2 regions of the Enterobacter sp. PL_is511 genome follow, and region 1 is predicted to be linked to the other one. Evidence: predicted binding sites of a transcription regulator. Region 1 holds the regulator's gene; the other holds the start of a gene.
The links. Region 1 encodes Fur, which represses iron uptake genes when iron is present. Its sites were predicted from a motif close to ATAATAATGAGAACNACTATCAA; they were not measured.
Positions count from the first base shown of each region.

Region 2: a site for Fur is predicted at 9,239-9,261, ahead of ftnA (non-heme ferritin). Genes of this name have one in related genera too.

Region 1 covers NZ_JBVPGP010000024.1:397,152-408,598, reverse strand. The annotation lists gene pgm (phosphoglucomutase (alpha-D-glucose-1,6-bisphosphate-dependent)) at 1-1,090, opposite strand, end outside; gene seqA (replication initiation negative regulator SeqA) at 1,115-1,663, opposite strand; gene ybfF (esterase) at 1,847-2,620, shown strand; gene ybfE (LexA regulated protein) at 2,749-3,036, shown strand; gene fldA (flavodoxin FldA) at 3,192-3,722, shown strand; gene fur (ferric iron uptake transcriptional regulator) at 4,013-4,459, shown strand; gene chiQ (ChiQ/YbfN family lipoprotein) at 4,556-4,885, opposite strand; gene chiP (chitoporin ChiP) at 4,933-6,330, opposite strand; gene glnS (glutamine--tRNA ligase) at 6,777-8,444, opposite strand; gene nagE (N-acetylglucosamine-specific PTS transporter subunit IIBC) at 8,614-10,635, opposite strand; gene nagB (glucosamine-6-phosphate deaminase) at 10,965-11,447, shown strand, end outside.
Region 2 covers NZ_JBVPGP010000017.1:95,848-107,294, reverse strand. The annotation lists gene otsA (alpha,alpha-trehalose-phosphate synthase) at 1-816, opposite strand, end outside; gene otsB (trehalose-phosphatase) at 791-1,594, opposite strand; gene araH (L-arabinose ABC transporter permease AraH) at 1,771-2,757, opposite strand; gene araG (L-arabinose ABC transporter ATP-binding protein AraG) at 2,772-4,286, opposite strand; gene araF (arabinose ABC transporter substrate-binding protein AraF) at 4,358-5,347, opposite strand; gene AC0TN7_RS04275 (non-heme ferritin-like protein) at 6,135-6,638, shown strand; gene AC0TN7_RS04270 (anaerobic C4-dicarboxylate transporter) at 6,796-8,139, shown strand; gene AC0TN7_RS04265 (DUF2766 family protein) at 8,182-8,433, opposite strand; gene azuC (stress response protein AzuC) at 8,541-8,624, opposite strand; gene yecR (YecR family lipoprotein) at 8,859-9,197, shown strand; gene ftnA (non-heme ferritin) at 9,402-9,899, shown strand; gene AC0TN7_RS04245 (hypothetical protein) at 9,936-10,277, opposite strand; gene tyrP (tyrosine transporter TyrP) at 10,494-11,447, shown strand, end outside.

The DNA.
Region 1 (11,447 bases):
GGCCCAGCGCCTCGACCACCCGGTCGATCATCGCCGAGGAAACCAGCGTTTTACCGACGGCCACCTCTTTGCCCCACTGCGGACGGTGCTGGAACAGGTAGTTAATCGCAACCGCCAGATAGTGGTTCGGGTTCATCAGCCCGGCAGGGGTGACGATACCGTGACGGTCATAATCCGGGTCGTTAGCAAACGCCAGATCGAATTTATCACGCAGCGCCAGCAGGCCCGCCATTGCGCACTCGGAAGAGCAGTCCATACGGATCGCGCCGTCTTTATCCAGGTGCATAAAACGGAAGGTCTGATCGACGTGATCGTTCACGATGGTCAGATCCAGCTTGTAGTGCTCGGCGATACGCTTCCAGTATTCGATACCAGAGCCGCCCAACGGATCCACGCCCAGCTTCAGGCCGGCTTTCTGAATGGCCGCCATATCGACGATATCCGCCAGCCCTTCCACGAACGGCTGAACCAGATCCTGCTCTTTTACGTGGCCGGACGCCATGGCCGCATCCAGAGAAATGCGCTTCACGCCTTTCAGGCCGTCAGCCAGCAAGGCGTTCGCACGATCTTCGACCACTTTGGTGACGTTGGTGTCCGCCGGGCCACCGTTAGGCGGGTTGTATTTGATGCCACCGTCTTCCGGCGGGTTGTGGGATGGCGTGATAACGATACCGTCAGCCAGCGCGCCACCTTTTTTGTTGTGTACCAGGATGGCGTTAGAGACCGCAGGCGTTGGGGTGAAGCCATTGTTCTCCTGAACAATGACATCGACGCCGTTTGCAGCCAGCACTTCCACAACAGAGATGAACGCCGGTTCAGACAGGGCATGGGTATCTTTCCCCACGTAGCACGGACCGGTAACGCCGTTTTTAGCGCGCTCTTCCGCAATGGCCTGAGCAATGGCCAGAATGTGCGGTTCGTTAAAGCTGTGGCGCGCCGCGCTGCCGCGGTGACCAGATGTACCAAACTTCACTGCGTGTTCTGCGTTGCCCACGACCGGCTTCAGCACGTAATACTGCGCGGTCAGCTGAGCGACGTTAATCAAATCGCTTTGTTGTGCAGGTTGGCCTGCACGGCTGTGATTTGCCATTACCGGGTCCTTCTGATGCAAGGGTTAAATTGTACCGCAAACCTTTTCAATCAATTCCGCCGGGAACTGCATGGACTGCATGATGTGTTCAATCATGCTGCACTTGCGGCCCGTATTGGTATTGGTTATCACCCAGTATGGGGTGCCAGGAACATGTTTGGGTTTGGTTTGATTGCCATTTTGCAGCAGCGTCTGCTCGTCGCCCGCGAAATAGACGCGAGTACGACCGTGCAGCGACTCGGTCGCTTCAGCAAACGCTTTGTTATCCAGTGAATAAAGTGTAGACAGCACCAGCATAAAGCGGTTAACCGCCTTTTTCTGCTCCGCGTATTCATCGGAGAGCAGCAGCTCGCGCATCGCGCGCACTTTATCTTTTGCCGGCGTCACGGCAGGTTTTGCTTGTGCAACAACGCTTGGCTGAGACACGACATCTTTGGTGACTGGGGTAGCAGGCTGTGAAGCGGCGGAAATTTTAAGCATGCGCCGTAAAATGTCGGACGCGCTCTCCCCGATATGCCGCGTCTGGCTGGCAATATACTGATAGAGTTCGTCATCAACTTCGATTGTTTTCATCTTAATCCAGTGCGATATCTTATCTGAATACAAGTCATTGGGATTATAAGGTCAAATCCCAACAGCGGATAGCGTCAAACCAGGTTGGCGGCAAAAGTCAGATTAAACTGGAACCTTGCAGCCGGGCGGCAGAATGGTCAACATGATACCCTAACCTGACATACGTAAAAAAAGAACTTTGCCATGAAATTGAATACCCGAGCGCAAACTGCACAATCGCCGAACAATAATTCTCCCATCGTACTGGTTCACGGGCTTTTTGGCAGCCTGGATAACCTGGGCGTGCTGGCACGTGATCTGGTTACCGACCACGATATTTTACAGGTCGATATGCGCAATCACGGTCTTTCCGGGCGTTCCGACGAGATGACCTACGCGGCGATGGCGCAGGATCTGCTGGATACGCTGGACGCACATAGCCTGCAGAAGGTAACGCTGATCGGGCATTCAATGGGTGGTAAAGCGGTGATGGCCCTGACGGCACTGGCCCCGGACCGTATTAGCGGCCTGGTGGTAATTGACGTCGCGCCCGTGGATTATGACGTCCGTCGTCACGACGAGATTTTTGCCGCCATTAATGCGGTCACAGAAGCGGGTGTCGCGACACGCCAACAGGCGGCTGCCGTCATGCGTGAGCATCTTGATGAAGAAGGCGTCGTGCAGTTCCTGCTGAAGTCGTTTGTTGACGGGCAATGGCGTTTTAACGTGCCGGTGCTCTGGGACCAGTACAACAACATCGTGGGCTGGAAAACCGTCCCCGCCTGGCCGCACCCTACCCTCTTTATTCGCGGCGGAAACTCACCTTACGTAACCGACGCGTACCGCGACACGCTGCTGGCCCAGTTCCCGCAGGCTCGCGCCCACGTTATTGCCGGTGCCGGGCACTGGGTGCATGCGGAAAAACCTGACGCCGTGCTGCGCGCCATTCGCCGCTATCTTGCTGATACTGCAAATTGATTAAAAAGAGAGCGACTGGAAGGCTGCAGGCGTCCAGTCGTTGGCGTGCCGTTTTTGGTGATGTATGATGGCGCGCTTATCGCCCGGGCATTAGCAGGGCGGCGTGTTTCCCCCGAAGTCTCAGAATCATGGCCAAAGAACAAACGGACCGTACGACACTAGATCTGTTCGCGAATGAGCGTCGCCCGGGACGACCCAAGACGAATCCGCTTTCGCGCGATGAACAGCTGCGTATCAATAAACGCAACCAGCTTAAACGCGATAAAAATCGTGGGCTTAAGCGTGTCGAACTGAAGCTTAACGCCGACGCCGTCGATGCGCTGAACGAGCTGGCCGACGCGCGAAATATCAGCCGCAGTGAACTCATTGAAGAGATGTTGATCGCTCAGCTTGAAACGTTACGCGGCCAGGCATAAGTCTGAAAATCCCCTTTATCGCCCTTTTCATGTAGCACAGAGTGCAGTCCTGCGCGATAGCTGTTTCCGCAGGGTTGCCAGTTCTGCTATTATTGCCCTTATCCGTGGCCGAATTGCGCCACCATACTATTAAGTTTCAAGAGGTTATTTTACTCATGGCAATCATCGGCATTTTCTTTGGCAGTGATACCGGCAATACCGAAAATATCGCAAAAAACATTCAAAAACAGCTCGGTAAAGACGTTGCTGATGTGCATGACATCGCCAAGAGCAGCAAAGAAGATCTGGAAGGCTATGACATTTTGCTGCTGGGTATCCCAACCTGGTACTACGGTGAAGCCCAGTGCGACTGGGATGATTTCTTCCCGACGCTGGAAGAAGTCGACTTCAACGGTAAGCTGGTCGCCCTGTTTGGCTGTGGCGATCAGGAAGACTACGCCGAATACTTCTGTGACGCGCTGGGCACCATCCGCGACATCATTGAGCCGAATGGCGCGGTTATTGTAGGCCACTGGCCGACCGCCGGTTACCACTTCGAAGCGTCTAAAGGCCTGGCCGATGACGATCACTTCGTGGGTCTGGCCATCGACGAAGACCGTCAGCCAGAACTGACCGCCGAGCGTGTTGAGAAGTGGGTGAAGCAGATCCGTGAAGAACTGCACCTGGACGATATTCTGAACGCCTGATTATTTCGCGGCGCAACTGCGGTTGCGCCCATGCCCCAGGTCAAACCGATTAAATTAATCGCTACAATCTTTTAACTTTTTCGCCCAGACCTGTACAATGTCTCCCTGATAAAATGTGGTTTTCCATTGAGCAAGTTTGTTGGTGATACCCCATTTTTATAAGCATATTTTGCCTGAGACTTGCAGTTTTCATTTAGCCATGGCAGTTCTATAATGAGACGCATTATCCCAGGTGCATTTTCTGTCACTTCCTACAGAAGTGAATCGTTTAGCAACAGGACAGATTCCGCATGACTGACAACAATACCGCATTAAAGAAGGCTGGCCTGAAAGTTACGCTTCCTCGGTTAAAAATCCTTGAAGTGCTTCAGGGTCCAGACAATCACCATGTCAGTGCGGAAGACCTTTATAAACGTCTTATCGACATGGGTGAAGAGATTGGGCTGGCTACCGTCTATCGCGTGCTGAACCAGTTTGATGACGCGGGCATTGTTACCCGTCATAATTTCGAAGGCGGTAAATCTGTTTTCGAACTGACCCAGCAGCAGCACCACGATCACCTGATCTGCCTCGATTGCGGCAAGGTCATTGAATTCAGCGATGATTCCATCGAATCACGCCAGCGTGAAATCGCCGCGCGTCATGGCATCCGCCTGACCAACCACAGCCTGTACCTTTACGGTCATTGTGCTGAAGGCGATTGCCGCGAAGACGACCACGCGCACGACGCGAAATAAACAAGTGTTCATACTCTGAGCCAGCCGTAAGGTTGGCTTTTTTTTGCCTAAAAAAATGCCCGGTGGCGCAGCGCCACCGGGCATGATAACAGCGAGTTACTTACTGTTATTGCTTCGAATTTCTTTCCAAATCTGGTCGCAACGCTTCGCCACTTCCTGATCGTTACCGGTTTTACGCGCCTGGATACAGGCCTGGTAATCCATTACGCGGACATTTTCCTGCGTCGCGAACTGCTCATGCGCTTTCTCTTTCTTCAGCACGTTTAGCACGCTCTGACAGGCTTCAATTTTTTCCGGCGAACCTTCCGCAGTATTAATGCAGGCGCTATATGCCTCCTTCAGGCGGGAGTCCTCTTTTGGTGCCTGAGTCTGCGCACACGCCACCAGCCCTGATGCCAGCAACGCGACGACTACGATTTTTTTCATCATATACAGTCTCCATACCGGCGGGACTCAGCCCGCCAGTGCGTTTATCAGAAGATGGTGAATGGGGCGATAACCATGAATTTCACGTCACGTTCATCCTGGAAGATGTTGCCGTAACCGCCCGCATAGCTCGGGATATCGGAGTGGTTGTCATACTGGGTGAAGTGCAGTTTGAACATCGTGCCTTTCGCGCGGCCATCCTGCAGGGTATAGATTGCATCCAGGCTGTAGGAAGACTCTTTCAGGCGATAGTTGGGATCGTAGTATGCGTCCGGTGTTGCCATATCGGCAGGTTTTGCGTCCCAGGCGTAAGCGTAAGAAGCGCCCACCGCCCAGCCAGGCAGGTTCCAGTTTTTCAGGTCGTACATTGCACCGAAGAAGACCGCTTTCTCGCCGTCGGCGTTGAAGTCTGAGCGGTTATCCCACCAGATATCAAGACGGCCGTTGGAGGAGGCGTAGGTCGGAGTCATACGCTGCAGGAAGTAGCCCTGCTGCCCTTCCGCCTTCACCCATGTGCCTTCCAGACGCAAATCAACCTGGCCAACCTTATAGCCGAAGGTGAGTGCCTGCAGCCACGCGGTGCCGTCATAAATGTCATTGACCCCACCGTTACTGACTTTATCGCGCGTACCGTAGAACTGGTAGCTAGTACTCAGCGGGCTACCCGCGACATCAAACTTATAGCTGGCCTTGGCAAAGTACTGATCGATATAGCCTTGTGCCTGACCAAATGCCGCTTCAAGCACCAGATCGTTTTTGAAGTCGTATTTCGCGCCCAGCGAGTGCAGGTAATCGACTTTGGTTTTTTTATCGTTCTGGTAGAACTTGTCCATCTCGATGTGCCAAGGCGCTTTGTACTCGTTGGTCCACATATAGGAGAAGCTCAACGCACCCGCATCACCGTAGTCAAAGTTAGCCCCCGCTTCCGCACCCTGATAGGTACCCGGCATAAAGCTCCAGTGCGGCGCTAACAGAGTCTGGCCAGTTGGCTGAATATAACCGCCGCGCGCCCATACCGGACCGTATTTAAATTTCGCCGCGGCTTTGTAAAGGCTTATACCGCTCTTATCCCCGGACCAGTCTTCATCATAGGCTTTGTTGCTGGAGGAGAAGGCGATTTCGTTCGGGTGGCCGCTGTCGCCGTTTTCCGCCATTTCAATCGCGGTGAACGCAGCAATATCCAGACCGAACATATCCGCGGCATAGCCTGACTGGAAGTCCAGGTTGGCGTTCCAGGTGGAGTGAGAAAGGTTGGTTTTGTATTTATCTTCAGTGACGTCTTTACGGTCACGCTCACGCTGCCAGTAATAAATACCGCCCGTGAGGGTAGAATCTTCGATGAAACCCGCTGCTTTTGCCTCTGGCGCAATCACCAGGCCCGACATTGCTGTCACACCGGCAATAGCCAGCGCCAGCGCACTACGTTTGCCACTGAACGTACGCATAGATTATTCCTCTTTGACGAATTAAAACGCCTGAAACGGCGTAAATAAAAAAGACCAAATGGTCAGGGGTAGTTTTAAATACCCTCGAATTAACTACCGTCTTTAGGTTATTTTTCGCGACGCGAATTATCAATGCTTTTTAGCGGACAAAAGTCAGGATTATGACGAAGTGCACATAATTGGTAGTGCTTTGTAACATTTACGGGAAGGCGAGGAATGACGGGGAATTATCAGGTATTTCAGTGGGTAGACGTGGAATCTTTTTCCATTTATGTAACATTTTTGATTTTCGCAATGGCACAAACTTTTTTTTAAAAAATAAGTAGCACCTCATTGACCTGATATTTTCATGACGCCTCTTTAAGCCCTGGCTTAATACTCTGATCGTTAAATAAAAAAACGCCGCACAGTGCGGCGTTTGTCTCTCATTGACCAGAGCAGCAATATTATTCGCCGATCTTCGTCCAGGTATCACGCAGACCTACAGTACGGTTAAATACTGGTTTTTCCGCGGTGCTGTAACGGCTGTCCAGGCAGAAGTAACCTTCACGTTCGAACTGGAACGCTTTGCCCGCTTCAGCGGCTTTCAGAGAAGGTTCCGCATAACCCTGCTTGATCACCAGCGATTCCGGGTTGATGGTCGCCAGGAAGTCTTCCGCCGCACCCGGGTTAGGCACGCTGAACAGACGATCGTACAGACGAATTTCTACCGACAGCGCGTGGGATGCGCTCACCCAGTGGATAACGCCCTTCACTTTACGGCCGTCAGCAGGATCTTTGCTCAGCGTTTCAGCGTCATAAGAACAGAAGATGGTGGTGATATTCCCTTCCGCATCTTTTTCAACGCGCTCGGCTTTGATGACGTAAGCATTACGCAGACGCACTTCTTTACCCAGCACCAGACGCTTGTACTGCTTGTTGGCTTCTTCGCGGAAGTCAGCGCGGTCAATCCAGATCTCGCCGCTGAACGGCACGTCACGGCTTCCCATTTCCGGTTTGTTCGGATGGTTAGGCATGGAGACCAGCTCGCTTTCACCCTGCGGATAGTTTTCGATGACCAGTTTCACCGGGTCGATAACCGCCATCGCGCGCGGGGCGTTTTCGTTGAGATCTTCACGAATGCAGGATTCCAGGGAAGCCATCTCAATGGTGTTATCCTGTTTGGTCACGCCGATACGTTTGCAGAACTCACGAATAGACGCGGCAGTGTAACCACGACGACGCAGACCAGAAATGGTAGGCATACGCGGGTCATCCCAGCCCTCAACGTGCTTGTCGGTCACCAGCAGGTTCAGCTTACGCTTGGACATCACGGTGTATTCCAGATTCAGACGAGAGAACTCGTACTGGCGCGGGTGCACAGGAATGGTGATGTTATCCAGCACCCAGTCGTACAGACGACGGTTATCCTGGAACTCCAGCGTACACAGCGAGTGAGTGATGCCTTCCAGCGCATCGCTGATGCAGTGGGTAAAGTCGTACATCGGGTAGATGCACCACTTGTTACCGGTCTGGTGGTGTTCTGCGAACTTGATACGGTACAGCACCGGATCGCGCATCACGATGAACGGAGACGCCATGTCAATTTTGGCACGCAGGCACGCTTTGCCTTCCTCGAAGCCGCCAGCACGCATTTTTTCAAACAGCGCCAGGTTCTCTTCCACGCTGCGATCGCGGAATGGGCTGTTTTTGCCCGGCGCGGTCAGCGTACCGCGGTATTCGCGGATTTCGTCAGCAGACAGCTCGTCGACATACGCCAGACCTTTGTTGATAAGCTCTACCGCATAGGCGTACAGCTGATCGAAATAGTCAGAGGAGTAGCAGATGTCGCCAGACCAGTTGAAGCCCAGCCACTGCACGTCGTTCTTAATGGACTCAACGTATTCGATGTCTTCTTTTACTGGGTTGGTGTCATCGAAACGCAGGTTGCACTGGCCCTGGTAGTCCTGGGCAATGCCAAAGTTCAGGCAGATAGATTTTGCATGCCCGATGTGCAGGTAGCCGTTCGGCTCCGGCGGGAAACGGGTATGGATTGTGGTGTGCTTACCACTGGCCAGATCTTCATCGATGATCTGACGAATAAAGTTACTCGGGCGGGCTTCTGCCTCACTCATCGTGGATTCCTCAAAGCGTAAACAACGTATAACGGCGTATGATCTTATAAGCCGGACGTAGTGACAACCCTTAAAACGTCTCTGAAGAAAATAATGGGGGCATTTGCTGCAAAAAAAAGCGGCGGAGGATATCCCCCGCCGCTTAAGGCATGACTCTACTCAGGAGCGATTACTTGCCTTTAATCTCATACAGCGGTGTTTGACCCGCAACAACCTGACCTTTAGCCTGGATAACCAGACCGCTGAAGTCGTCAATGTTGCTGCAAACAACCGGGCTTATCATGGAGCGTGCGTTGGCGTTCAGGAAGTCCAGATCCATTTCCAGAATCGGCTGCCCTGCCACCACTTCAGCGCCCTCTTCCACCAGGCGAGTAAAGCCCTGACCGTTCAGCGCAACGGTATCGATACCCATATGGACAACGATCTCCGCACCATTTTCGGTTTCGAGGCAGAACGCGTGGTTGGTGTTGAAGATTTTCACGATGGTACCGGCCGCCGGAGACACAACGGTTTTTTCCGTTGGTTTCACCGCCACACCGTCACCGACCGCTTTGCTGGCGAAGGCTTCGTCAGGCACTTGCTCAATCGCAACGACTTCACCTGTTACCGGTGAAACCAGCGCGGCTACCGTTTTGGCGTTAGGTACTGCCTGCGGTTTTGCAGCCGCTGGCGCGGCGGCAGGTGCGGCAGAAGCTTCTGCTGCGGCTACCGGACCGGTGGTTTTCATGGCGTTAGCAATTTTCTCTGCCACGAAGCCAACGATAATCTGCACGCTGGTTTTGTTCAGGCGGATAACACCGGAGGCACCCAGACGTTTGGCCAGCGCTTCGTTCACCAGGGAAGAATCTTTCACGTTCAGACGCAGACGGGTGATACAGGCGTCGATACCGGTCAGGTTGTCAGAACCGCCAACAGCGGCGATGTACTGACGCGCCAGACCTGAAACGTCCTGATCCTGAGCACCGCTCACGTTCACATCCTGACCATCCGCTTCGCTACCGGCCACGGCCAGCTCACGACCCGGGGTCATCAGGTTGAATTTGGTGATAGTGAAACGGAACACCATGTAGTAGATCGCGAAGAACACCAGACCTTGTGGAATCAGCATCCACCAGTGTGTTGCCAGCGGGTTACGGGAAGAAAGCACCATATCCACCAGACCCGCACTGAAGCCGAAACCGGCAATCCAGTGCATGCTGGCAGCGATGAACACGGAGATACCGGTCAGCACAGCGTGGATCACATACAGAACTGGCGCCACGAACATGAAGGAGAACTCCAGCGGCTCGGTGATACCGGTGAAGAAGGCCGCGAACGCCCCCGCCATCATGATACCCAGCACTTTCGCTTTGTTCTCTGGACGTGCGCAGTGGTAGATAGCCAGCGCAGCTCCCGGCAGACCAAACATCATGATCGGGAAGAAGCCAGCCTGGTAACGACCGGTGATACCGACAACCGCTTTACCTGCTTCGATGGACTGTGCGCCACCCAGGAAGTTAGGAATATCGTTAATACCGGCAACATCGAACCAGAATACAGAGTTCAGCGCGTGGTGCAGACCGACCGGGATCAGCAGACGGTTAAAGAACGCGTACACGCCCGCACCGACAGAACCCAGTTTCTGGATGTGCTCACCGAAGTTCACCAGACCGTCGAAGATCATCGGCCAGACGTACATCATGATGAACGCAACAACGATCATCACAAACGAGGTCAGGATGGGGACCAGACGGCGGCCGCTAAAGAAGGAGAGCGCTTTTGGCAGCTCTACGCTGCTGAAGCGGTTATACAGTTCAGCGGAGATGATACCCACAAGGATACCGACAAACTGGTTACTGATCTTACCAAATGCCGCCGGAACCTGGTCCGCCGGGATTTTTTGGATCATGGCCACCGCTGCCGGTGAGCAGAGAGTGGTTAACACAAGGAAACCGACAAAACCGGTCAGCGCAGCGGCGCCGTCTTTGTCTTTGGACATACCATAAGCCACACCAATAGCAAACAACACGGACATGTTGTCGATAATGGCAGAGCCCGACTTGATAAAGAACGCCGCCAGCGCGCTGGTATTACCCCAGCCGTTGGGGTCGATCCAGTAGCCGACACCCATCAGGATGGCTGCGGCAGGCAGCGTGGCGACCGGCACCATCAGTGCGCGACCAACCTTTTGTAAATAACCTAGAATACTCACTTTCTTCCCCCTATGAGACCCCGTTTAAGGCATGTTCTCAGCTCTGTTTTTTTATTGTGTCACGAACTATAGATACAGTTGATGATTCACTGGCATTGTGAGTGTGTGAAAAATTAATTCGTATCGCAAATTAAACGCGTACTTTTTGTGATTTTTGTCACCAAATATCGTTATTCACCCTCCCTTATACTGGCTAACAGCGAAAACTTATTTTATCATTCAAAAAATCAAGACGGATTGATCCGGCCTGAAAGTTTCCAGGTTACGCTTAAGTATCAGGTTCCGATAGCCATCCGCCCACTCTTCTACTTTAACTCTCGAGGTGAACAATGAGACTGATTCCCCTGGCAACTGCTGAACAAGTTGGTAAATGGGCCGCTCGCCATATCGTAAACCGCATTAACGCATTCAAGCCGACTGCCGATCGTCCTTTCGTTCTTGGACTTCCAACAGGCGGCACGCCGCTGACAGCCTATAAGGCGCTGGTTGAGATGCATAAAGCAGGCCAGGTTAGCTTCAAACATGTTGTCACCTTCAATATGGATGAATACGTTGGCTTACCGAAAGACCACCCGGAAAGCTACCATAGCTTTATGCACCGCAATTTCTTTGATCACGTTGATATTCCATCTGAAAATATTAACCTGCTGAATGGAAACGCGCCGGATATTGACGCAGAATGCCGTCAGTATGAAGAAAAAATCCGTTCTTACGGTAAGATCCACCTGTTCATGGGTGGTGTAGGTAATGATGGTCATATCGCGTTTAACGAACCGGCGTCATCTCTGGCTTCCCGCACCCGTATTAAAACG
Region 2 (11,447 bases), on a different contig from region 1:
TTCCGGCAGCCCTTTGGAATAATCAAGACGCTCAACCGAGAAGATATTTTTCACGTGTTTGAGTTCATTCTTAAGCTGCGCCAGCTTCGGCGGCAGCGGGCCGGAAGCCTGCTCCGCGATTTCGTCAGGTTCAATCCCAATTGGATACACTTCGGTGTGGAACGTTTTCCCCCACGCCGTATGGGTTTTCCCGCCTTTGGTCACCAGACGCGCTTTACCTGACACGGAGTCAAGGAATGCGAGGCGGTCATTTTCGGTCTGGAAGCCCAGCAAATCGTAATCACACAGCGCCTCCAGCAGCTCTTCATGCGGCGGGAGCGCGGTAAAAATTTCCGGCGTCGGGAACGGGATGTGCAGGAAGAAGCCAATCCGGTTATTTACCCCTCTTTTTCGCAGCTCTCTGGCGAAGGGCAACAGGTGATAATCGTGGATCCATAAAATATCGTCTTCTTCGATTAATGGCAGCAGTTTATCCGCCAGCAGCGCATTCACGCGCGAGTAGCCTTCGAAGGATTCACGCTGGAATTTGACCAGGTCAAGACGATAGTGAAACGCGGGCCACAGGACGGCATTCGAGAACTGCGAGTAATACTCGTCGTAGTCTTTCTCTTTCAATGCAAATGAAGCCCACGTAATGTTTCCGCGCGTCACCTTTTTGAGCGGTTTCTCTTCTTCACTGATTTCCCCACTCCAGCCAAACCACAGCCCGCCAGCGGCTTTTAAGGCACCTAATACCCCTACCGCCAGGCCACCCGCACTGGCTTTTTTATCGTCAGGCGGTGCGATTCGGTTAGAGACGACGACTAAGCGACCCATAATGGTTTCCCCCTTTGCTTTGCGCTATTTGTTGTTGTTGCTGGTTAGCGATGTCAGATATCCACTGCCAGACGCTGGCGACATCCGCCAGTCGCCATTCGGCAACAGTGTCACCAGGCCCCACCTTGACGGCGATCCCTCCGGCCTGATTCACCACGCGAAACCCGGCCTCGTCGGTCAGGTCATCCCCAATGAAAACGGGCGTTCGCCCTTTGAAAGGCGGCGACGCCATAAACGCGGCGATGGCCGCGCCTTTATTAATCCCTTTCGGTTTTAACTCAACCACGCATTTGCCGGGCTGCAACGCCAGCTGCGGATGCGCATCTGCCACCCTCTGAGCAAGCGCAAGTACGGCCTCCTCATGCTGCGGTGCCTGACGATAATGCAGGGCAAAGGCCATGCCTTTGGCTTCCAGCTCGGTGCCAGGCAGCGCTTCCAGCGCGTCAGAAAGCTGCTTATGGAGCGTTTGCGTGAGTGCGTCGGGGAGTGAAACGATATGCGTTTGATCATGGATGTCGCGGCGCTCCGCTCCGTGTACACCGGCCAGCGGAAAGTGGTATGGACTGGCGAGCAGATCCAGCTCGGCCATTGAGCGCCCTGATATCAATGCCAGTGCTCCCTCATTCATGAGCGAGAGCTGATGCAAATCCTGTAACACCGCCTCCGGAATAGACACCTGATCGGGGTGCGGTTTTATCCCGGCGAGCGTGCCGTCGAGATCAAAAAAGAAAGCATAGTGTCCGGGCAGTACAGGCGGTGCGGTTAACGTGTCAGCCACCCTTTTCCTCCTTACGGTTTACGAGAGGTAAACGCCTTTACCTCTTTCATAGCCATGTAAGTATAGACAGTGTGACGTGGCTCGCCATTTGACAACCGCCCCGCCAGTATTACTGGCGGGGCGGTTAAGAGGTCAACTAAGGTTATAAGTTGAGCAATAAAAGACAGGAAAAAGGGTTACACGGTACGCTTCGCTTTTTGCTTGTAACGGTCGAAAATCACCGCTGCCAGCAGGATCAGACCACGAACCACGTACTGCGAGAACGGCGAAATATTCAGCAGGTTCATGGCGTTCTCCACCGTCCCTAAAATCAGGATACCGGCCACCACATATGAGATTTTTCCGATGCCACCCTTGAGGGAAACGCCCCCTAACACGCAGGCCGAAATGACGATCAGCTCGTAACCGATAGAGGTCATCGGCTGGCCGCTGGTCATACGCGACGCCAGAATAATCCCCGCTGCGGCAGAAACCAGCCCAGAGAGCACAAAGATAATAATCTTGGTGCGTACGACCGGCACCCCAGCCAGACGGGCGGCCTCTTCATTACCGCCAATCGCCAGCGTATTACGGCCAAAGGTGGTCCGGTTAAGCAGGAAGCCGAACAGGATCAGGCAGGCCACCGTCAGCCATATAGGCGCAGGCAGACCCAGCCAGTTGGCATAACCCAGCGTGAAGAAGCGCTCGTCTTCAATCCCCACCGCTTTACCGTCGGAGATGATATAGGCCAGCCCGCGGACAATTTGCATTGTCGCAAGCGTGGTGATCAGGGCGTTAATCTTCAGGCGCGCGATAACAAAACCGTTCACCAGACCGCTGATGACGCCGAGTAACAGACCGGCTAAGACGCCAATCCACAGGCTCTCCGTCATGTTGATCACCACGGCCGTCGTGACGCCCGCACAGGCAATCACCGACGCCACCGACAGGTCAAAATCGCCGGAGGCCAGGCAGAACAGCATCCCGCAGGCCACCATCCCGGACATGGAAATGGCCAGCCCCAGCCCCTTCATATTAATGAAGGTGGCAAAATTAGGGACAAAGATCGCGCAGGCAAGGAACAGTGCGGCAAAAACCACCAGCATGCCGTACTGATCCCAGATACGTCCAATACTCAGCGCCGACTTCGGCTTCGGCACTCCGGATGTAGTAACAGAGGACATCATTAACTCCTTACTCAGGCGACAGCCTGGCTAACTTTAGGCATGGCGAGGTTCAACGCCTGTTGTTCATTCGCCTGTTCATGAAGTAATTCGCCGGCAATTTCGCCTTCACGCATCACCACAATGCGGTCGGCCACGCCAAGCACCTCCGGCAGATCGCTGGAGGCGAAGAGCACCGCCACGCCGCGTTTTGCCAGCTCATAGATCACGTTATAGATTTCGTGTTTTGCCCCCACATCGATACCGCGCGTCGGCTCGTCCAGCAAAATGACCTTCATATCTTCTGACAGCCAGCGGCCTAAAATTGCCTTCTGCTGGTTTCCGCCTGACAGATTCATGATCAGCTGTTCCGGACCCGGCGTTTTGATATTCAGCGAGCGAATATGGTGGTCGGCGTTACTCGACTCCCAGCTATCGTTTATCAGGCAACCGGCGCGAATAAACTTACGACGGGCAGAAATATTGATGTTGTCGCGCACCGAGTGCACCGGAATGATCCCCTCGGCTTTCCGGTCTTCCGGGCAGAGCATCATCCCCGCCCCGATCGCGTGGGCCGGTTTCTGGATATCTACCCGTTCGCCGTCAATAGAGACCTGACCATCGGTAATACGGGTACCGCCGAACAGACCTTTCATCAATTCGCTGCGCCCCGCCCCCACCAGACCAAACAGGCCGACGATTTCACCGCTGCGTACGGATAACGAAATCGGTATTCTGACGCCCGGCGCTTTGACGTTATCCAGGCGCAGGCGTTCCGGGCCGTACGGGCGCGGTTGCCAGTGATAAATATCGCCCAGATCGCGTCCGACCATCGCCTGAACCAGCTGGTCATGGTTCACCTGCGCCATGTCGGTAAAGGTGCGCACATAGCGTCCATCTTTAAAGACGGTGATGGCGTCGCTCAGGGCAAAAATCTCTTCCATACGGTGCGAGACATACAAAATCGTGCGGCCTTCCTGACGCAATTCGCGGATCACGCGGAACAGATTTTCGATTTCACGCTTAGAGAGCGAACTGGTAGGTTCGTCGAAGGCAATAATTCTGGCGTTACGCGCCAGCGCCTTGGCAATTTCAACCATCTGCCACTGGCCGATGGAGAGGTATTTCAGCGGCGTCTGGGGATCGACGTCCAGGCCCAGATGCTTAAGCTGCAGCCCCGCTTCATAATTAAGTAGCGAACGATTTACCACGCCGCCTTTGTGCGGGAGCTGTCCCAAATAGATGTTTTCCGCCACGGTCATCTCAGGAATGAGGTGCAGCTCCTGGTAGATGATCGCCACCCCGGCATTGAGCGCCGCCGTGGTATCGGCAAACGCCACCTCTTCACCGCGTATGGCCAGCGAGCCGGTAGTGGGCGCGTAGTTACCGCTGAGGATCTTCAACAGCGTGGATTTTCCCGCACCGTTTTCCCCCATCAGGGCGTGAACCTGGCCGGCATAGCAGTCGAAGCTGATATCGGTCAGCGCGTTAACACCGGGGAAAGTTTTCCCGATGCCGCGAAAAGAGAGATACGGATCAGACTGTCGCATAACGTCTCCGTGATTCCTGTAGTGTGTACGTCTGGCCCCTCACGAAGGATGAGGGGCACAATCACCGCGTATTACTTACCGCCCAGTCCTTTTTTCGCCAGCTCCTCTTTGAAGTTGTCGCGGGTAATCAGCACCACGTCGGTCACTTCGGTAAATTTCGGCGGCTCAGCCCCTTTGGTGACCCAGTTGTAGAGCATCTCACTGGATTTATAGCCGTGAACGTCCGGGCTTGGCAGCAGAGAACCGTAGAAGCCGGTAGCCTGCGCTTTGGACAGCTCGCTGACGGCGTCAACGCCATTGATGCCAATCCCGATCACGTCAGGCGCTTTAAAGCCCTGGCCTTCCGTCGCGCGTACCCCACCCAGCACGGTGTTGTCGTTCATGCCGACCACCAGCCAGTGTTTGACCTCCGGATGCTGAACCAGCATAGAGTTCGCGGCGTCGAAAGCGCCCGGGATATCGTTAGATTTGGTAGGGACTTTGTAGATCTGTTTTTCCGGGAAACCGGCCGCTTTCAGCGCGTCCATTGAACCGGAAGTACGGCGACGTGCGGTGTCCAGCTCGTCTGCGGTAATGGCCATCACCGCAGTCTCTTTGACATCCCAGCCGCGCTTTTGCATCTCTTTATAGAGTTCCTGCCCCTGGCGTTCGCCAATTTTGGTCGCCGCCATCATCACCAGCGGGACGCTATCCATCGGCTTGCCTTTGGCGTTAACGAACTGATCGTCAACCGCGATGACCTTCATATCGTAACCGCGCGCTTTCGCCGCGATGGCCGAACCGAGCTTTGGATCCGGAGTACAGATAACGAAACCTTTCGCACCGCTGGCCGCCAGGCTGTCGATGGCGTTCAGGGTTTTCTCACCGTCAGGCACGGCGATTTTAATCACTTCAAAACCTAAATCTTTCCCGGCTTTATCGGCGAATTTCCACTCAGTCTGGAACCAGGGCTCTTCGGGCTGTTTTACCAAAAAACCGAGTTTTAAATTCTCAGCGATAGCGGATTGTGACATAACGGCAGCCAGACCGATGGCCGCCAGCGCTTTAGTAAATTTGTGCATGGTAAACTCCAGCTTTAGCATTCTTTTCTGTAGGGAATATGTGCGTGCTTCTTATTTAATCGGACTTAAAACAAGGCATTAGCGCTTACCTCGTCATAAGCGTTATTGCTGGTGATAGTTTTAGCGGGAAATTAATCATCCATAAGAGAGCCCCATCACACCGCAGAATTACAGTAATTGCGTACATAAATTCAGCGAAAAATGACATAAAAAAGGCAGGATTTGTCAGACAAATGAAAGTGGGTTAAGCAGAATTATCCATAAGATTAGCTAAGAAATCCCTGATACCCCTCAGCGGACTAAACGTCATCTGGCGTTAAAGGGGTTCAAGATGTTTTTCATCAAAAATGCACCAGGTACCTGAACACGGTTATTCCGCAGAATTTGATTTAGCGCAATTTTATTAGCACATCATATATTCGAAAACATTAATCCGTATTTCTCTTTTTCACGGAGTATTATTCCAACTTAATATTTTCGAAAGAGTAACAGTGTATCACTGCAATAAAAATTGTTAATTATTAGAGCATTAAACCATATTCAATTCATGGCAAGCTGATTGCATTTCTGTACTATATTAAACTTTGTAATGTATGGTAAATACAGCCCAATTAAGAGTTTTCTTAGACCAAAGACAAGGGTATGCTTATTTATATCGAACACAGGAAGTGAATTTCGGTCGACTTCGGTCACGGCAGAATGTGTATTTCTGCTCTTTTCTTCATATTTGCCTGACGCTCAGGTTAAGCAACGGACATCACGTCCCACAGTCAATAAGGATATGAGTATGGCTACCCAAACGATGATGCAAAAACTTAACGCGCAGATGAACCTTGAGTTCTACGCCTCGAATCTGCACCTTCACTTAAGTGCGTGGTGTGCCGAGAATAGCCTCACGGGATCTGCCACCTTCTTTCGCTCTCAGGCGCAAAGTAACGTCACCCATATGATGCGTGTCTTTAACTTCCTGAAAGCCGCAGGGGCAAATCCTGTCGTTAAAGCCCTTGATGGGATCAATGAAAATTACTCTTGCCTGGAAGAACTGTTTCAGAAGACGCTTGAAGAGTATGAACAACGCTGCAGCACCCTCAACAAACTGGCCGATGAAGCCAGAGCGCAGCAGGACATTACGACGCTCAGCTTCTTACGCGATATGGATAAAGAGCAGCAGCAGGATGGCCTGCTGCTGAAGACGCTGGCGGATGAGATCCATAATGCGCAGCAGGCAGGTTTATGTCCTGAGCAAACCGACCGTCATCTGCTCGACATCGTGGCGGTGCAGCACCACTGAGTTTTTTGGCCTGCTCCCATTCGGAGGAGCAGGCTCCCTTCACGTCTCCAACCTTCTGCTTTTGCTGAAATTTAACAAATCAGATCTGGCTCCCAATGATTAACCACACAACGTGTGATGATTTATTTAGTTACATAATCATTGACGAGGGAGCATCATGATCACCATTGAGTTTGTTGTCATTCTCCTCTGCCTGCTGACGGGTACGCGTTTCGGCGGTATGGGGCTCGGGTTAATTAGCGGTATTGGTCTTTTTATTTTATGTTTTGTCTTTGGTCTGCAACCGGGTAAGCCGCCGGTAGACGTTATGCTGACCATCCTCGCGGTGATTGGTTGTGCCGCTACGCTGCAGACTGCGGGTGGCCTCAACGTCATGATGCAGTTTGCTGAACGTCTGCTGCGCAAACACCCACAGCACATCACCCTGCTCGCCCCATTCACCACCTGGATGCTGACCTTTCTGTGCGGCACCGGGCATGTGGTCTATACCATGTTCCCCATCATTGCGGATATCGCCCTGAAAAAAGGGATCCGCCCCGAGCGCCCCATGGCCGTGGCATCGGTCGCGTCGCAGATGGCGATTACCGCCTCCCCCGTGTCCGTTGCCGTGGTGTCGCTGGTGTCTATCCTGGCGGCCCAGCATGGTATCGGCCACGCGTGGGGGATCCTGGAAATTCTCGCCGTGTCGGTTCCCGCTTCACTTTTCGGCGTAGCTATTGCTGCCCTGTGGAGTTTACGCCGCGGAAAAGATTTGGCGGATGACATGGAGTTTCAGGAAAAGCTGAAAGATCCTAAGCAGCGCGAGTTTATCTACGGTGGAACGGAGACGTTAATGAATCAGCGTTTCCCTAAACAGGCCTACTGGTCCACGTGGATTTTCTTTGCCGGTATTGCCGTGGTCGTTTTGCTGGGTGCGTTCCCTGAGCTGCGCCCCGCCTTTGAGCTGAAAGGCAAAATGACGGCGCTGTCGATGAACCTTGTTATTCAGATGATGATGTTAATTGCAGGGGCCGTGATGCTAATGGCCTGTAAGGTCAACGCGTCGGCGATTTCCAACGGCGCGGTGTTTAAGGCCGGTATGGTCGCGATCTTCTCGGTGTTCGGCGTGGCGTGGATGAGCGATACCTTTTTCCAGGCGCATCTCGACGAGTTAAAGCTGGCGCTGGAAGGCGTCGTGAAAAGCCACCCGTGGACGTATGCTATTGTGCTGTTTCTGGTGTCAAAACTGGTGAACAGCCAGGCGGCTGCGCTGACGGCCGTTGCGCCTATGGGCCTCATGCTCGGCATCGACCCGAAAATGCTGATCGCCTTTTTCCCTGCGTCATACGGCTATTTCGTCCTGCCGACCTACCCAAGTGATTTGGCCTGCATCGGCTTTGACCGTTCAGGCACCACCCGCATCGGCAAATTTATCATCAACCACAGCTTTATTCTGCCTGGGCTGATTGGGGTAAGCTGCGCGTGCGCGGCGAGCTACCTGCTGGTCCAGACGTTCTTCTGACAGTATCAAGGGGCGACACATGCCGTCGCCCATTTCCCGGTTTTAGTGGGATTCACCCTGCGGCGTGAATCGCAGTTCAATCAGCGCGATGGCTTTCTGGATCGCACGAAGCGTAACCGGATCGGCGGCAGCGGGATGGCTGGCGAAATCGATGTTTTTCAGCTGCGTAGACATCTTCTCGCGCACTTCAACCGGCGCAATCACGTCAAGAACATCAAGGATTTGTTTGATAACCAGCTGACAGGCGACAACGTCAGAGACCAGTTCCTGATCGGCGCTCAGGTTTTGTGACATGGGGTTTTCTCCTTATTTAAAGGCCGCCATAGTAGCAAAACACACCCCTGGCATCTTCCCTTCATCGCCTGCAGGTATAAAAAAACCCGCCGAAGCAGGTTTTTTTATCAGAACATGGCGCCCGGCGGCACGTCTTTGAAGGTGCGGCAGTAATTGGCCCACATACTTTTCAGGATTTTGCGCAGTTTCACGATGATGCTCCATTAACTTGTTATACAACTTTATTATCAACGTGCCTATAATATGACCACCATCACAAAAATCAACACTTTTGTGATGCGCATCACATTTATATCAGGGCATGGCCTGAAAGCGCTCACCGCGGACCCGTTGCGAAGAGTGAGGGCAGATTGTCCGGCTATTCCAGCCATTGCAGCGGGCATCTGCGGGTACGATAACGTATTTCCATCCACTCAGAGCGAATCATGAAAAGAGTCATTGTAGCCGGTACAATCCTGCTGCTCGCGGGATGTACCATTAACCGCCAGGCTGAAGTCAGCAGCCTCGACGCGCCGAACGGCATCGTCCGCCTCGACTACGGCCAGGCTGCGCTGCAAAATGCGTATTCCGATGAGTATGTGAATAACGGCACGGCGGCAAAAGCGTGTCAGAGCATGGGTTATGCCACTGCCTCAGCCTATGGTCAGCCCATTAAAACCTGCACTCTGACCAGCGGCTCTTTGTGCCTGAACGAGAGCGTGACCATCCAGTATAAATGTATGGGTTACGCCGTTAATCCTAAGTCAACTAATCCGTGGTATTAATCGAAGCTGCCAGCGCATGCTGGCAGTTTATTTCATTACGAACAAAAATAATTCTCATTAATAAGTTATAAAAATCGCCAATGCGTTTTATTCCCATTCGTATTTTAAATAAATAAAATAAAGATTTTACGTTTTGCAAATAATTAAATAACAAATTATAGTGTCGCTCATTGTGAACCAGAAATAATAATCCGGAGCGTCACCATGCTGAAAACTGAAATGATCGACAAGCTCAACGCACAAATGAACCTTGAGCTTTTTTCATCCCTGCTCTACCAGCAGATGAGCGCCTGGTGCAGCTACCATAGTTTCGAGGGCGCTGCCGCGTTTCTGCGTCGTCACGCTCAGGAAGAGATGACCCACATGCAGCGTCTGTTTGATTATCTGACAGATACGGGCAGCCTGCCGCGCATTGAAACCGTGGCATCACCGTTCGCTGAGTATAATTCTCTTGATGAACTGTTCCGCGCCACCTACGAGCACGAGCAGCTTATCACGCAGAAAATTAACGAACTGGTTCATGCCGCGATGACCAGCCAGGATTATCCAACCTTTAATTTCCTGCAGTGGTACGTCGCTGAGCAACACGAAGAAGAGAAGCTGTTTAAATCCGTGCTGGATAAATTATCTCTGGTGGGGAAATCCGGCGAAGGCCTTTACTTTATTGATAAAGAACTCTCCACTCTTGATACGCAGAATTAATTTCAGCGCGGTGCCGGTTTCCGGCACCGCGTTAATTTACATACACCCCGCACAGCTGGTGCAACGCCAGTCATGGGGATTCACGGCCTGGTAAAAATAGCGGTAGCTGGACGTCTCCAGCGGAATACCGACCTCGAAAAACAGATCCGTTAACCAGTCGACATTCTCGATGATCCACTCATCTTCCTGTAAGCCTTGTGCAAAGGTTTCATCTTCAGGATCAATAACCGAATAGATAGCCCAGGTGCCCATATCCTTTTCGCGACGGGACTCGGGAAGGTTCAGGGGCTGATTCTGCCAGCTGATTATCCAGTGACCATGGCACAACAGGTTACCTCCCCGGCTCCATGCCGCGGTAAAGGGATTCTCCCCTGCCATAAGACCCTCACTTAATTTGATAATTTGTATTTATTGTTTACGTTACGCCGGAATATCGCGCAGCAGTATTGCCCTTATGAGGTAGGTATAGGCCTGGGTCATTAATACGTAAATAATTTTTTACACCACTTGTAACGGTGATTTGACGAGTAACGGCTTTTCCCTTACTCTGCGCCGCAGATTTTGTCGCGGTTAAGAAGCGTTGTAGAGGAAAGCGTGAAAAACAGAACTCTGGGAAGTATTTTTATCGTCGCCGGAACGACAATTGGCGCAGGAATGCTGGCAATGCCTCTGGCAGCCGCGGGCGTGGGATTTGGCATGACCCTGCTGCTGCTGGGAACGCTCTGGGCGCTGATGTGTTACACCGCACTGTTGCTGCTTGAGGTTTACCAGCACGTACCCGCCGACACCGGTCTGGGTTCGCTTGCGGCGCGCTATCTCGGACGCTACGGCCAGTGGATAACCGGCTTTAGCATGATGTTCCTGATGTACGCCCTGACCGCCGCCTATATCAGCGGTGCCGGGGAGCTCATCGCCTCCAGCGTCAACGACTGGTTTGGCTCTGACATTACCCCTGCGACGGGCGCCATCTTCTTTGCGCTCATCGGCGGCGGCGTGGTCTGCGTGGGCACATCGCTGGTCGATCTGTTTAACCGTTTTCTGTTCAGCGCTAAAATTCTCTTCCTGATTGTCATGCTGGTGCTGCTGGCGCCGCACGTGCACAAGGTTAACCTGCTGACGTTGCCGCTGGAAAAAGGGCTGGCGCTCTCCGCGATCCCGGTCATTTTCACCTCGTTTGGCTTCCACGGCAGCGTGCCGAGCATCGTCAGCTATATGAACGGCGATATCCGAAAACTGCGCCGCGTCTTTATTATCGGCAGCGCGATCCCGCTGATTGCCTATATTTTCTGGCAGCTGGTGACGCTGGGCAGCATTGACTCTTCAACCTTTATTGGGCTGATGGCGCAACACGCTGGCCTGAACGGTTTTCTGCTGGCACTGCGCGAGGTCGTCACCTCCCCACACGTGGAGCTGGCGGTACACCTGTTTGCCGACCTGGCGCTGGCAACCTCGTTCCTGGGCGTGGCGCTCGGCCTGTTTGATTATCTGGCCGATCTGTTCCAGCGCCGCAATACCGCGGCCGGACGGTTACAGACGGGCGCAATCACC